Regions from separate parts of the Pseudonocardia sp. ICBG601 genome, predicted to be linked through region 3. Evidence: riboswitches for the same ligand, from Rfam matches in the RefSeq annotation. Region 3 holds a riboswitch; each other region holds the start of a gene.
The links. Region 3 has a riboswitch for S-adenosylmethionine ahead of KPL57_RS42295 (aminotransferase class V-fold PLP-dependent enzyme). Riboswitches for the same ligand answer to the same signal wherever they lie in the genome.
Positions count from the first base shown of each region.

Region 1: linked by a shared signal. The riboswitch ahead of KPL57_RS64325 (hypothetical protein) and the one ahead of KPL57_RS42295 (aminotransferase class V-fold PLP-dependent enzyme) in region 3 are both predicted to bind S-adenosylmethionine.
Region 2: linked by a shared signal. The riboswitch ahead of KPL57_RS73000 (putative leader peptide) and the one ahead of KPL57_RS42295 (aminotransferase class V-fold PLP-dependent enzyme) in region 3 are both predicted to bind S-adenosylmethionine.

Region 1 covers NZ_JAHLJA010000252.1:2,923-7,834, forward strand. The annotation lists partial or broken gene KPL57_RS64300 (isoprenyl transferase) at 39-787, shown strand; gene KPL57_RS64305 (hypothetical protein) at 808-1,203, shown strand; gene KPL57_RS69030 (hypothetical protein) at 1,241-1,534, opposite strand; partial or broken gene KPL57_RS73685 (DUF2795 domain-containing protein) at 1,501-1,617, opposite strand; gene KPL57_RS64315 (hypothetical protein) at 1,852-2,142, opposite strand; gene KPL57_RS64320 (hypothetical protein) at 2,151-2,363, opposite strand; SAM riboswitch class IV at 2,436-2,550, shown strand; gene KPL57_RS64325 (hypothetical protein) at 2,592-2,795, shown strand; partial or broken gene KPL57_RS64330 (aminotransferase class V-fold PLP-dependent enzyme) at 2,819-2,938, shown strand; partial or broken gene KPL57_RS73690 (hypothetical protein) at 3,452-3,811, shown strand; partial or broken gene KPL57_RS64340 (Fur family transcriptional regulator) at 3,978-4,306, opposite strand; partial or broken gene KPL57_RS64345 (ArsR/SmtB family transcription factor) at 4,410-4,782, opposite strand; partial or broken gene KPL57_RS64350 (hypothetical protein) at 4,872-4,912, shown strand, end outside.
Region 2 covers NZ_JAHLJA010000152.1:488,211-493,122, reverse strand. The annotation lists gene KPL57_RS52660 (ABC transporter permease) at 1-403, opposite strand, end outside; gene KPL57_RS52655 (ABC transporter ATP-binding protein) at 393-1,193, opposite strand; gene KPL57_RS52650 (ABC transporter substrate-binding protein) at 1,222-2,316, opposite strand; SAM riboswitch class I at 2,887-2,982, shown strand; gene KPL57_RS73000 (putative leader peptide) at 2,988-3,086, shown strand; gene KPL57_RS52645 (LLM class flavin-dependent oxidoreductase) at 3,226-4,497, shown strand; gene KPL57_RS52640 (NtaA/DmoA family FMN-dependent monooxygenase) at 4,494-4,912, shown strand, end outside.
Region 3 covers NZ_JAHLJA010000148.1:2,695,838-2,700,749, reverse strand. The annotation lists partial or broken gene KPL57_RS72930 (hypothetical protein) at 1-14, opposite strand, end outside; gene KPL57_RS42310 (antibiotic biosynthesis monooxygenase) at 210-539, opposite strand; gene KPL57_RS42305 (helix-turn-helix transcriptional regulator) at 645-1,022, shown strand; gene KPL57_RS42300 (Fur family transcriptional regulator) at 1,019-1,471, shown strand; gene KPL57_RS42295 (aminotransferase class V-fold PLP-dependent enzyme) at 1,482-2,849, opposite strand; SAM riboswitch class IV at 2,893-3,007, opposite strand; gene KPL57_RS42290 (hypothetical protein) at 3,082-3,717, shown strand; gene KPL57_RS42285 (DUF2795 domain-containing protein) at 3,798-3,998, shown strand; gene KPL57_RS42280 (hypothetical protein) at 4,036-4,452, opposite strand; gene KPL57_RS42275 (isoprenyl transferase) at 4,449-4,912, opposite strand, start outside.

The sequences.
Region 1 (4,912 bases), on a different contig from region 3:
CCTCCCGCCCGCATCCGTCCGGTGCCCGGCCCCCGGCGATCCCGCCGGAGCTGGTGCCGGGCCACGTCGCCCTCGTCATGGACGGCAACGGCCGCTGGGCCAACGCCCGTGGTCTGCCCCGCACGGAGGGGCACAAGCGGGGCGAGGCGTCGCTGATGGACGTCGCCCGCGGCTGCATCGACCTCGGTGTGCGCTGGCTGTCGGCGTACGCGTTCTCCACCGAGAACTGGCGGCGCAGCCCCGACGAGGTCCGGTTCCTGATGGGCTTCAACCGCGACGTCATCCGCCGTCGCGTCGACGAGATGGACGCGATGGGGGTCCGGGTCCGCTGGGCGGGCGCGCCCGCGGCTGTGGCGCTCGGTGATCAAGGAGCTGGAGATCGCCGAGGAGCGCACCCGCGGCAACGACGTGCTGAACCTGACCATGTGCGTCAACTACGGCGGCCGCGCCGAGATCGTCGACTCGGTGCGCCAGATCGCCCGGCTCGCCGCCGAGGGCCGGATCAACCCCGACAAGATCGACGAGCGGATGCTGGCCCGCCACCTCGACGAGCCGGACATGCCCGACGTCGACCTGTTCGTGCGCTCCCTCGGGGGAGCAGCGGACCTCGAACTTCCTGCTCTGGCAGAGCGCCTACGCCGAGATGGTCTTCCTGGACACGCTGTTCCCCGACTTCGACCGGCGCCACATCTGGCAGGCGATCGAGATCTACGCACGCCGGGACCGGCGTTTCGGCGGGGCCGTGGACGCCGCGACGGGCGACGCCGCGACGGGGGTGACACCGTGAGCACCGATGTGATCACCGGGATGCTCGCCACCGCGAAGGGTGCGCTGGAGCGGTTCCACGACGTCACCGCCGCCGACGACGGCGCGCTGACCTTCGCCCACGGCGGCGTGCTGTGCGTGGTGCAGGGGACCGAGCTGGAGGAGGGGCTGCCCGTCCTCAACCTGACCTGCGTCGTGGCGTGGGACCTGCCGGACTCCGCCGACCCGGAGCACGACGTGCCGCGACGGGTCGGTCGGGCTCGGGGTGGGGGAGGGCCTGTTCGGCACGCCCCGGTGGTGCGCGGCGAGCGCGGCTGGGACGTGACGCTGCGCTACGCCTTCCCCGCGGCCGGGCTGGGCGAGGGTCCGATGGGGACGCTGCTCATGCTCGTCGTGTCCTCCGCGTCGAGCATGCGGGCCGAGCTCGTCGGCGGCTGACCGGCCGGCGGGGCGGTGCCCGCCCCGGCCGCGCGGGTCACTTCTTGCGGTTGGTGCCGAGCTCCTCGGCGATCGGGTTGACCGGGTCCACGTCCTTCGTGGACTCCGACAGCCCGGGACGGGTGTGCTCGGTGCGCCGCTGCGCGCGAAGCTGCTCGGTCTCCTCGGCCGACTCGTCCGCGGTGTCGCCCGCGGTCTGGCGCGCGGGTCGTCGTCGGCCAGGTCCACGGCGGCCACCACGGCGGCGATCGAGGCGTAGTGCTCCTCGGCCGGCACCGCCCGCAGGGCCTCGACCGTCGCGGCGTCGGCCTCGTTGCGCTCGGCGGTCCACGCCAGGTCGTCCTTGCCGGCGGGGAACTCCAGGCCGTGCAGGGCGGTGCGGACGGCGTCGGACGTCGTCGTGCGGGTGGTCATGAGGTCACCTCTCGTCGGGATGCGTCCCGACCGGGTAGCCGCTGTGCGCCGGATGATGCATCCGGCGGGGATCAGTTCCCCGGGCCGTCCGCGGTGCCGTCCGAGTGCCGTCCCGGGTCACCGCGTCCTCCGGGGCCGCCTCGCCGCTGCCGTCGAGGTGCACCAGCGGCAGCCCCGCCAGCTGGCCCGCGGTCATCCCGTGCGCGACGCCGAGGACGTCGTTCTGGGACTTCTTCAGCCGGCGTCCACCAGGCCGGACAGGCTGTAGGCGACCCGGCCGAGCAGCCGGACCGTCGTCTCGTCGACGAGCGGGCGCGGGGTGGAGACGACGGCGACGCCCCGGGGCGTCCCGTCGTTGGACTGGGCCACGCCGATCGAGTACGACTCGCGCGGGTTCACGTGCCGGGAGGCGTAGTGATCGCGGAGCTTGAACACCATGTCGTGGAACCCGCTGACGTCCCCGTCGAGCTCCAGCGACGTCAGGTCGTCGGTGGTCAGCGTCTTCGTCCGGCGGAAGCACCGCACGTAGCCGATCAGGGCGCCGGTCCACAGGGCCTCGACCAGCGCCGGTCGGCGTCCACCCGCACCGGCCCGGACTCGGGCCCGCCCAGGGCGGTGACCAGGTGCTCGCAGCAGCGCAGCACGTACTGCAGGTCCTCGAAGACGGCGGCGAGCTGGGCCAGCTCGCCGGACTCCGGGACGTCGATCCGCCGGACCGTGGTGGCGCGGGGTGCGTGTCCGTCCATCGGTCAGACGCTATCCGGGGTGGCGATGCTCACGTGTCTCATCTGAGACGGTCTGCTAGTTTCGTCGCCGAAGGTCACGAGTGCCAGCGCGAAGCCCCGGCTCGCTGGACGGCAACCCTCCTCCGCGGTGGGGTGCCCCGGGTGATGACCGGGCCGACGCGACACCCGCAGTCGGCAAGCGCGGATCCGTGCGCCACGCCGGTCCCCGAGATCGGCCGGAGGCCGATCATGACCCTCGCCCTGCCACGTCCCGTCCAGCACGCCCTGCCCCGCGTCGTCGGTGCGGACCTCACGGTCCCGCTCGTCGACGGCCGGTGGGCCCGCTACTGCGACCTCGACTCCGCCGCGTCGGCGCCGGCGCTGGAGCCGGTCGCTGCCCACGTCGCCGAGGTGCTGCCCTACCACGGCAGCGTGCACCGCGGCGCCGGCTGACCTCGAAGGTCTGCACCGCGCTCGTGGAGAACGCCCGCGCCGACGTCGCCCGGTTCGTCCGGGCCCGCGCCGACGACGTCGTGGTGTTCACCCGCAACACCACCGACGCGCTCGGCCTGCTCGCCCGCGCCGTCCCCCGCCCGGTGGTGACCCTGGACCTGGAGCACCACGCGACGCTGCTGGCCTGGCGCGACCGCGAGCACCGCGTCGTGCCCGCCGCCGCCACCGTGGCGGCGACGCTCGATGCGTTGCGGGCGAGCTCGCCGCCCGTCCCGACGCCGCGCTGGTCGCGGTCACCGGGCGTCCAACGTGACCGGCGAGCTCCTCCCGGTCGCCGAGATCGCGCGATCGCGCACGCCGCGGGTGCCCGCTGTGCGTCGACGCCGCCCAGCTCGCCCCGCACCGGCGCGTCGACCTGGCCGGGTGGAACGCGGACTACGTCGCGCTGTCCGGGCACAAGCTCTACGCGCCCTACGGCGCCGGGGTCTCGTCGGCCGCCGGGACTGGCTCGACGCCGCCGACCCGCACGTCGCGGGCGGGGGAGCGGTCCGATCCGTGTCCGTCGCCGACGGCCCGGGCGGCGCACGGTCACGGAGTGGCTGCCGTCGCCGCAGCGGCACGAGGGCGGCACCCCGAACGTGCTCGTGCCGGTGGCCGCGCTCGGAGCGGCTTGCCGGAGCCTGGACCCGCTGATCGACGACATCGTGCCCGCCCACGAGCGCGAGCTGGCCGACAGCCTGCACGCCGGCCTGGCGACGGTCCCCCGGCCTGCGGACCCTGTCCTGCTTTCGACGACGCGGGCGACCGCACCGCGACCGTCTCGTTCACCCTGGGCGAGCTGTCCGCCGGGCTGGTCGCGGCGGGCGCTGTCGGCCGAGTACGGCATCGGGGTCCGCGACGGCCGTTTCTGCGCCCACCCGCTGCTGGCGCGGCTCACCGGCGGCCGCGACGCGTGCGCGCGTCGCTGGGCCTGCGCACCGGCTCCTCCGACGTCGACCGGCTGGTCGACGCGCTGACCGATCTGGCACGGCGCGGCCCGGCCTGGACCTACGCCCTCGTCGACGGCCGGTGGGCGCCGACCCCGGACCCGCGTCCGGCGGACCCGTTCGCCCGCGACCGGGAGCTGCCCGCCGTCCCCGCTGCGGGGACTGAGCCCGGTCTCAGCCCGCCGAGCAGCGCTCCGCAGAGGCCGAAGACCTCGAGGGTGTGCGACACCTCGGTGAAGCCGTGCTTCTGGGCGACCGACTCGGTCCAGGACTCCACCGCCGGACCCTCGATCTCGACGGCGGCGCCGCACCGGCGCAACACGAGGTGATGGTGGTGGTGCTCGGTCTCGCAGCGCCGGTAGACGGCCTCGCCGGACGCGACCCGCAGCAGCACGTCGACCTCGCCGCCGTCGGCAAGGGTCTGCAGGTCCGGTAGACCGTGGTCAGGCCGATGCCCTCGCCGGCGCGCCGCAGCTCCTCGTGGATCTCCTGGGCGGACCGGAAGTCGTCCAGCCGGTCCAGCAGCGCGGCGGTGACGGCGGCCCGCTGCCGGGTGGGCGGATGCCGCGCGGCCCGGCGGTGGACCGCTCGGTGACCGCCGGCCGCGTCGTCCGGCCGGTCGTCTCCGTCACGTGTCCTCCTCGACGTGGGCGACGGCGTCCCCACGATGTGCGCCAGGTGGTCGTCCACCAGCGAATACAGCACCTCGCGGCCCTTCCGCTCGCCCTCGACCACCCCGGCGGCCTTGAGGACCCGCAGGTGCTGGCTGATCAGGGGCTGGGTGACCCGAGCGCGTCCACCAGGTCGTGGACGCACCGCGAGTGTTCCAGCAGCTGCAGCACGATGGCGATCCGGACCGGCGCGGCGAGTGCCCGCGCAGGTCGCCCGCGGCGGCCAGCGTGCGCGGGTCGCGGGTCGGGCCCGGCTCTGGCGCGGGTGGTGGTTCGTTCGTCCGCGCCCGGGCCGACTCCCGGTGGCGTGCGTGGTCTGGGCTGCGGCAGACATGTGGTGGACCCGTCCGTTCCTCCGGAGCGGCGGCCACACCCTCCGGCGCTGCTGTGCCGTACAGGCCGCACCCGACATGGTAGGCGTGTTCGTTATCGTCGCGCCGTGCTGCTGGTCTGCCGCTTC
Region 2 (4,912 bases), on a different contig from region 3:
GCAGCGGCCCGATCGCCGCACGGACCAGCGGCACCTTGGCGACGACCACGCCGAGCGGGGTGGCGATCACCAGGGCGAGCAGGAAGCCGAGCGCGGCCCGGCTGATCGAGGTCCACAGGATCGACCAGATCTCGCCGCTGACGACGGTCTCGCCGAACGCCTCGGCCACCGCGCCCGGGGCGGGCAGCCGGTACTCGGGCGTGACCGCCGAGGCCCAGACGATCTGCCAGACCACCACGATCGCCACGAGCGCGACGATCGGCGGCAGCCAGGTCCGCAGGAACCGCTGCCACCACGGCGTCGTCCGCTCGACGGGGGTGTCGAGCGCGTCGAGCCCGGCGACGGCGGCCGCGGAGTCGCGGTCGTCGTCGACGACGGTCATCGAGGACTCCTCACGCGGCATGGCTGGTGATCACCGCCCGCAGCCGTCCGGTGATGTCGTCGTGCAGCTCGGCCTGCGCCTCGGCGTCGTGACCGCCGGCGGGCACCGTCCACTCGCGGACGACGGTCCCCGGCCGCGACGACAGCAGCACGACCCGCTCGGCCAGCCGGACGGCCTCGCGGACGTCGTGGGTGACGAACACGATCGTCGTCCCGGTGGCCCGCCAGACCCGCAGCAGCTCGCCCTGCAGGACGTCGCGGGTGATGGCGTCGAGCGCGGCGAACGGCTCGTCCATCAGCAGGAGCCCCCCGGCGCCGTGGGTGTCGCCGAGGCCGGTGGCCGCGGCCAGGGCGCGGGCCAGCGACACGCGCTGGCGCATGCCGCCGGACAGCTCGTGCGGACGCTTGTCGCCCAGGCCCTCCAGCCGTACCAGGGTGAGCAGCTCCTCGGCCCGCTCACGCCGGGCCGACCGGCCGTGCCCGGCGAGCTTGAGCGGCAGCTCGACGTTGCGCAGCGCGGTCAGCCACGGCATGAGCGCGGCCTCCTGGAACATGAACGACGGCCGCGCCGACCCGACCCGGACCGCGCCCGCGGTGGGCTCGTCGAGCCCGGCGAGCAGGTTCAGCAGCGTCGACTTGCCGCAGCCGGACGCGCCGAGCACGCAGAGGAACTCGCCGTCGCCGACCCGCAGGTCGATCCCGTTGAGCGCGGTCACGGCCCCGGTGCCGGTGCCGAAGGTCTTGGCGACCCCGGACAGCTCCACGGCGGTGCCGCGGGTCCTCGGGCGCCGGGTGGTCAGGTCGACGGTCATCGGTGGTTCCCCTCGTCGATCGGAAAGGTCAGTTCGCGGCGGCGAGACCGGCCGGGTCCACGGCGGTCTCCCCGGAGCTGGTCCGGACCGCGTCGACCGCAGCCGGGTCGAGGAAGCCGGTCAGGTTCGCCTCGCTCTTCGCGATGCCCGCCGTGACCGAGTCCTTGGCCAGCTGCGGGAAGGTCGAGGCGAGCGGGTCGGAGTCGAAGGACAGCTCGGTGAAGGCGCGGTCGAGGATGTTCGCCGCCAGCGGCTTGCCGGTGATCTCGCCGATCGCCTCGTTGGAGACGGTCTTCGCCTCGGCGGGGTTGTCGCGGATGAGCGCGATGGCCTTCTGCTCGCCCCGCAGGATCGCCTCGACGGTCTGCGGGTGCTGCTGGAGGAACTCGGTCCGGACGATGACGACGGTCGTCGGGAACTTCCCGCCGGGCCACAGGGACTTCTCGTCGACCAGGACCTTCGCCCCGGCGTCGACCAGGCGCGAGCTCCACGGCTCGGGCAGCCAGCCGCCGGCGACCTTGCCCTGCTTGAACAGGTCGAGGGTCTGCGGGTTCTCGATGTTCTGCACGGTCACCGCGGCCGGGCCCTGCCCGATCGGGAGCTTGTTCTCCGACAGCCAGGTCTTCAGCGCGATGTCCTGGGTGTTGCCCAGCTGCGGCGTCGCGATGATCTTGCCCTTGAGCTGCTCGGGGGAGGTGATGTCCGGGCTGGTCACCAGCTGGGCGCCGGCCGAGGTGGATCCCGCGACGAGGCGCACGGCCTCGCCGTTCGACTTGGTGAAGGCGTTGATCGCCGGGCCGGAACCGATGAACGCGACGTCGATCGAGCCGCCGAGCAGGGCGTTGACCTGGTCCGGGCCGGCGTTGAACGTCTGGGTGGTGAGCTTCGTGTTCCCCAGCTCGGCGGCGAACAGGCCCTGCTTCACCCCGACCAGCGCGGGGGCGTGGGTGATGTTCGGGAAGTAGCCGAGGCGGACCTCGGTCGCGGGGGAGGTGGCTCCCGCGGCGGTGGTGCTCTCGTCGGCGCGGGAGCAGCCGGCCAGCAGCCCGAGCGCGGTGAGCAGCGCGAGCAGGACGGCGGCGGTGCGCGCCCGGGATCCGGGACGCAGGACGTGCGGGGACATCGCGGGACGGGGTCCTTCCGTGGGGGCGGCGGGCGGTCGGGACGACCGCTGCGCGCCGGGGCCGGCCGGCCCTGGGAGGGCGTGCCGGGGTACGGGACGGGTGGCGGGCCGGAGTGGTGTCCGGCGGGCGGTTCCCGGTCCGGCGGGTGCCTCGCACGCCGGGGGCGTGGCGTTACGGCCCGCGGGACGGGAGACCGGTCAGCGACAGAGTTCGCTGTAGGCGGGCGCGCGCCGGCTCGGCCAGAACGGCTCGAGGCCGGTAGGGCGCAGGGGCACAGCGCGCCACGCCGTGCGCGCCTGCCGCTGGGGGACGGGGGCCGTCGCGTCCCCCACGAGCCGTGCGGGGCGCGAGGGCCGCCGCTGGCTCATCGTCACCCGACCAGGGTGCGCGGTGGTCACCTCTCCGGACAACCCGGCGTCCACCAACCAGGAACACGGTCAGCGTGTCCGGACATCTTCCCTGGCATCCGGGTGGCGGTTCCGCAGGTCGGGAGACTTGCTGCGGCGCAGGTCACTCGACTGTGATGCGGGTTGACACCGTCGGGCACCGGAAACCTACAGTCGGGTCGCACACCATCCGGAGCGGCCGAGAGACCCGGCTCGACGACGCCGCAGCAACCCCCCGCAGCACGCGGGAGCGGGTGCTCCAGCCGGGTTCGATGGAGGAACCCATGCGCACGGTCGCCGAGCAGGTGCGTGCCGCGCACCATCCCCGGTACCGCCGCCACGTCGACCTGATGCGGGTCGCGGGCGCCACCTGTCGGGCCTGACCGGCGTCCCGCAGGGCGCCCCGCCCACCCCGTCCCGGCCGTCCACGACGGCCACCCGTCCCGGCCGCCGCGTCCCGCGGGCCGCCCCGACGTCCTTGTCGTCCCGTCGTGCCCCCGTGCGACGAGAAAGCGATGCCGTATGTCCACATCGGACACCACCACCGGCGACGGCCCTCTGCACCTGGCCGTCGCGCTCGAGGGTGCCGGCTGGCACCCCGCCGCCTGGCGCGAGCCCGGCGCCCGCCCCGGCGAGCTGTTCACCGCCCGCTACTGGACCGACCTGGCCCGCACCGCCGAGCGCGGGCTGCTGGACCTGCTCACGATCGAGGACGCACTCGGGCTGCAGTCCGGGGACCACCTGAGCGGCGCCGACCGGCGCACCGACCGGGTGCAGGGCCGGCTCGACGCCTCCCTCGTCGCCGCCTTCCTCGCGCCGCTGACCTCACGGATCGGGCTGGTCCCGACCGTCACCACCACCCACACCGAGCCGTTCCACGTCGCGTCGGCGCTGTCCACCCTCGACCACGACAGCCGCGGCCGCGCCGGCTGGCGGGTGCAGACCTCGGTGCGCGCCGACGAGGCCGCCCACTTCGGCCGCCGCACCGTCCCCGGCCTGCGCCGCGCCGACCTCGACACCCCGGCCGCCCGTGAGCTCGTCGCCGAGCTGTTCGGCGAGGCCGCCGACGCCGTCGAGGTGGTGCGCAGGCTCTGGGACTCCTGGGAGGACGACGCCGAGATCCGCGACGCCCTGACCGGGCGCTTCGTCGACCGGGACAAGCTGCACCGGGTCGACTTCGCCGGGGAGCACTTCGGCGTCGCCGGGCCGTCGATCGTGCCGCGCCCGCCGCAGGGCCAGCCGCTGGTCGTCTCGCTGGCCCACGGCTACGCCCCGGCGCTGCTCGCCGCCCGGGTCGGCGACGTCGTGTTCACCACCCCGCACGACGCCGACGACGCCGCCCGCATCGTCGCCCAGGTCCGGGCCGCCGAGGCCGCCGTGGGCCGCACCGCACCGCCGCTGCGGATCCTCGGCGACGTCGTCGTGGTCCTCGAGGCGACCGAGCGCGCCGCTCGCGACCGGCTCGCCCGCCTCGACGCCCTCGACCCGCTCTCCTCCGACGCCGCCGTCCTCGCCACCACCCCGGCCGGGCTCGCCGACACCCTGCTGTCCTGGCGCCGTGCCGGCCTCGACGGCTACCGCCTGCGCCCGGCCGTCCTCCCGACCGACCTCGACGCGGTCGTCGACGGCCTGGTGCCCGAGCTCCAGGCCCGCGGCGCCTTCCGCACCACCTACGGCGAGACCACCCTGCGCGCGCGCTTCGGCCTGACCCGCCCGGTCAGCCGCTACGCCCCGGGCGCCCGGGTCGACGCCGTGACCGCGTTCAACCCCGCACTCTCCGGAGCGACCGCATGACCAGGACCGGCAGGAAGCAGATCGTGCTCGGCGCCTACTTCCCGGGCGTCAACCACGACACCGTCTGGAGCGACCCCGCCTCCGGCAGCCACATCGACTGGGAGTCCTTCGAGCACTGGGCGCGCACCGCCGAGCGCGGGAAGCTCGACCTGCTGTTCCTCGCCGAGGGGCTGCGGCTGCGCACCCGCGGCGGCGAGGTGTTCGACTCCGACGTCGTCGGGCGCCCGGACACCTTCACCGTGCTCGCCGCGCTGGCCGCGGTCACCGAGCACATCGGGCTGGCCGGGACGATCAATTCCACCTTCAACGAGCCCTACGAGCTGGCCCGCAAGTTCGCCACGCTCGACCTGCTCTCCGGCGGCCGGGCCGCGTGGAACGTCGTGACCAGCTCCGACGCCCCCACCGGCGAGAACTT
Region 3 (4,912 bases):
GGGTCGGAGTCCATGTCCCCACCGTCGCCGCGCACCGGGAGCGGGGGAAGCCCGTCACCCGTCCGGCTGTGGACGGTCCCAGCTCGCGCCGGGCGTCGAGCGCGCGCTGTGGACAACCAGGCCCCTCCGCCGCACCTCACACACGTTCCTGCGACCTCGCACGCTCTGCAGCGGCTGCGAGGTCGCAGGAACGTGTGCGAGGTCGGAGGTCAGCTCAGCAGGCTGGGGTGGTGGACGGGGGTGGCGCGGGGGGTCACCGTGATCAGGGACTCGTAGGTCGCCTCGGTGGTCGTGTCGGCCTCGGCCAGCAGCGGGTGCACGTGCTCACGGACCTCGAACGGCCCCAGGGCGCGCCGGTAGGCGTCGACGGAGTCGAAGCGGACGGTCAGGACCCACTGCCCGGCGTCCTCGATCGCCCGGCCCGCCTCACCCCCGCGGCAGCCCGGCCGGGCGGCCAGGAGCTCCAGGGCACGGGCCGCGCGCGTGGTGAACGCGGACTCCTCGGAGGGGGACACGCGGAAGCGGCAGACCAGCAGCACGGCGCGACGATAACGAACACGCCTACCATGTCGGGTGCGGCCGGCACGGCACAGCAGCGCCGGGGGGTGTGGCCGCCGCCTCCGGGGAACGGACGGGTCCACCACATGTCTGCCGCAGCCCAGACCACGCACGCACCGGGAGCCGGCCCGGGTGCGGACGACGACCACCACCCCGCGCCCGAGCCCGGCCCGACCCGCGACCCGCGCACCCTCGCCGCCGCGGGCGACCTGCTGCGGGCACTCGCCGCACCGGTCCGGATCGCCATCGTCCTGCAGCTGCTGGAACACTCCCGGTGCGTCCACGACCTGGTGGACGCGCTCGGGGTCACCCAGCCCCTGATCAGCCAGCACCTGCGGGTCCTCAAGGCCGCCGGGGTGGTCGAGGGCGAGCGGAAGGGCCGTGAGGTGCTGTACTCGCTGGTGGACGACCACCTGGCGCACATCGTGGTGGACGCCGTCGCCCACGTCGAGGAGGACACGTGACGGAGACGACCGACCGGACGACCGCGGCGACGATCACACAGCGGTCCACCGCCGGGCCGCGCGGCATCCGCGCCACCCGGCAGCGGGCCGCCGTCACCGCGCTGCTCGACCGCCTGGAGGACTTCCGGTCCGCCCAGGAGATCCACGAGGAGCTGCGGCGCGCCGGTGAGGGCATCGGCCTGACCACGGTCTACCGGACCCTGCAGACCCTCGCCGACGGCGGCGAGGTCGACGTGCTGCGGGTCGCGTCCGGCGAGGCGGTCTACCGGCGCTGCGAGACCGAGCACCACCACCATCACCTGGTGTGCCGCCGGTGCGGCGCCGCCGTCGAGATCGAGGGCCCCGCGGTGGAGTCCTGGACCGAGTCGGTCGCGCAGAAGCACGGCTTCACCGAGGTGTCGCACACCCTGGAGATCTTCGGCCTCTGCGGCCGCTGCTCGGCGGGCTGACGCCCCGGGCTCAGTCCCCGCAGCCGGGGACGGCGGGCAGCTCCCGGTCCCGGGCGAACGGGTCGGCCGGGCGCGGGTCCGGGGTGGGCGCCCACCGGCCGTCGACGAGGGCGTAGGTCCAGGCCGGACCGCGCCGCGCCAGGTCGGTCAGCGCGTCGACCAGCCGGTCGACGTCGGAGGGGCCGGTGCGCAGGCCCAGCGAGGCGCGCACCGCGTCGCCGCCGCCGGTGAGCCGCTCCAGCAGCGGGTGCGCGCAGAACCGCCCGTCGCGGACGCCGATGCCGTACTCGGCGGACAGCGCCGCCGCGACGAGGCCCGCGGGCAGCTCGCCGAGGGTGAACGAGACGGTCGCGGTGCGGTCGGCGTCGGGCCCGTCGTCGAAGCAGGACAGGATCCGCAGGCCGGGGACGGTCGCCAGGCCCGCGCGCAGCCGGGCGGCGAGCTCGCGCTCGTGGGCGGGCACGGCGTCGTCGATCAGGTCCTCGAGGGTGCGGCAGGCCGCGCCCAGCGCAGCGGCGCCGAGCACGTTCGGGGTGCCGCCCTCGTGGCGCTGCGGTGCGGGCAGCCACTCGGTGACGGTCTCCCCACCGGCCACGGCGACCGAGCGGACCGCTCCCCCGCCCGCGACGTGCGGCTCGGCGGCGTCGAGCCAGTCCCGGCGACCGACGAGGACCCCGGCGCCGTAGGGCGCGTAGAGCTTGTGCCCGGACAGCGCGACGTAGTCCGCGCCCCACCCGGCCAGGTCGACGCGCCGGTGCGGGGCGAGCTGCGCGGCGTCGACGCACAGCCGGGCGCCCGCGGCGTGCGCGATCCGGGCGATCTCGGCGACCGGGAGGAGCTCGCCGGTCACGTTGGACGCACCGGTGACCGCGACCAGCGCGGCGTCGGGACGGGCGGCGAGCTCGGCCCGCAGCGCGTCGAGGGTCGCGGCGATGCTGCGACCGGCCCGCACGACCCGGTGCTCGGCGCCGCCGGTACCGCCCCGCCAGGCCAGCAGCGTCGCGTGGTGCTCCAGATCGAGGGTCACCACCGGGCCGGGCACGGCGCGGGCGAGCAGGCCGAGCGCGTCGGTGGTGTTGCGGGTGAACACCACGACGTCGTCGGCGCGGGCCCGGACGAACCGGGCGACGTCGGCGCGGGCGTTCTCCACCAGGGCGGTGCAGACCTTCGAGGTCCAGCCGGCGCCGCGGTGCACGCTGCCGTGGTAGGGCAGCACCTGCGCGACGTGCGCGGCGACGCTCTCCAGCGCCGGCGCCGACGCGGCGGAGTCGAGGTCGCAGTAGCGGGCCCACCCGCCGTCGACGAGCGGGACGGAGAGGTCCGCGCCGACGACACGGGGCAGCGCGTGCTGGACGGAACGCGACAGGGCGAGGGTCATGATCGGGCCTCCGGCCGATCTCGGGGACCCGGCGTGGCGCACGGATCCGCGCTTGCCGACTGCGGGTGTCGCGTCGGCCCGGTCATCACCCGGGGCACCCCACCGCGGAGGAGGGTTGCCGTCCAGCGAGCCGGGGCTTCGCGCTGGCACTCGTGACCTTCGCCGCCGAAGCTAGCAGACCGTCTCAGAAGGAGACACCGTGACCGTCGCCACCCCGGATAGCGTCTGAACGATGACCGACACGCAACCCGCCCCGGGCACGGTACGGCGGATCGACGTCCCGGAGTCCGGCGAGCTTGCCCAGCTGGCGGCGGTGTTCGACGACCTGCAGTACGTGCTGCAGTGCTGCGAGCACCTGGTGACCGCGCTCGGCGGTCCGGAGTCCGGCCCGGTCCGGGTGGCCGCCGACCCGGCCCTGGTCGAGGCACTGTGGACCGGCGCGGTGATCGGCTACGTGCGCTGCTTCTCCGGCCGCACCAAGACCCTCACGAAGGACGACCTGTCCACCCTGGAGCTCGAGGGTGACGTCACCGGGTTCCACGACATGATGTCGACGCTGCGCGACCACTACGCGTCGCGGCACGTCAACCCGCGTGAGTCCTACGAGATCGGCGTCGCCCAGTCCAACGACGGCGCCCCGCGCGGTGTCGCGGTCGTCTCCACCCCGCGCCCCCAGGTCGACGAGACCACGGTGCGGCTGCTCGGCCGGGTCGCCTACGGCCTGTCCGGGCTGGTGGACGCGCGGATGACCAAGGCCCAGAACGACGTGCTGGGCGTGGCGCACGCGATGACCGCGGGCCAGCTGGCGGCGCTGCCGATCGTGCACCTCAGCGACGCCGGGGAGGCGGACCCCGCCGGGGAGGGCTGACCGTCGTGCGGCCGTCCCGTGCATGGACGGCCGCACACCGGCTATCCGGTCACCGAACGTCCACGACGAGAGGTGACCCCATGACATCCCGTACGACGACCGCCGACGCCGTCCGCAGCGCCCTGCACGGTCTCGAGTTCCCCGCCTCCAAGGACGACCTGGCGTGGACCGCCGAGCGCAACGGCGCCGACGCCGCGACGGTCGAGGCCCTGCGTTCGGCACCGGCCGAGGACTACACCTCGGTCGACGCCGTCGTCGCGGCCGTCGACACCGGCGAGTGACGGGTCCGGCCGGGGGTGCGCCCCCGGCCGGGCGGTCTCAGCTCCCGACCAGCTCCGCGCGCATGCTCGACGCCGAGGACACGACCAGCATCAGCAGGGTGCCCATCGGCCCCTCGCCCAGCCCGGCCGCGGGGAAGGCGTAGCGCAGCGTCACGTCCCAGCCGCGCTCGCCGCGCACCACCCGGGGCGTGCCGAACAGGCCCTCCCCCACCCCGAGGCCGACCCGTCGCGGCACGTCGTGCTCCGGGTCCGCGGACTCCGGCAGGTCCCACGCGACGACGCAGGTCAGGTTGAGGACCGGCAGGCCCTCCTCCAGCTCGGTGCCCTGCACCACGCACAGCACGCCGCCGTGGGCGAAGGTCAGCGCGCCGTCGTCGTCGGTGGTGACGTCGTGGAACCGCTCCAGCGCACCCTTGGCGGTGGCGAGCATCCCGGAGATCACATCGGTGGTCACGGTGTCACTCCCGTCGTGGCGTCCACGGCTCCCCCGAAACGCCGGTCCCGGCGCGCGTAGATCTCGATCGCCTGCCAGATGTGGCGGCGGTCGAAGTCCGGGAACAGCGTGTCCAGGAAGACCATCTCGGCGTAGGCGCTCTGCCAGAGCAGGAAGTTCGACGTCCGCTGCTCCCCCGAGGAGCGCACGAACAGGTCGACGTCGGGCATGTCCGGCTCGTCGAGGTACCGGGCCAGCATCCGCTCGTCGATCTTGTCGGGGTTGATCCGGCCCTCCGCGGCGAGCCGGGCGAGCTGCCGCACCGAGTCGACGATCTCGGCGCGGCCGCCGTAGTTGACGCACATGGTCAGGTTCAGCACGTCGTTGCCGCGGGTGCGCTCCTCGGCGATCTCCAGCTCCTTGATCACCGAGCGCCACAGCCGCGGGCGACGGCCCGCCCAGCGGACCCGGACCCCCATCG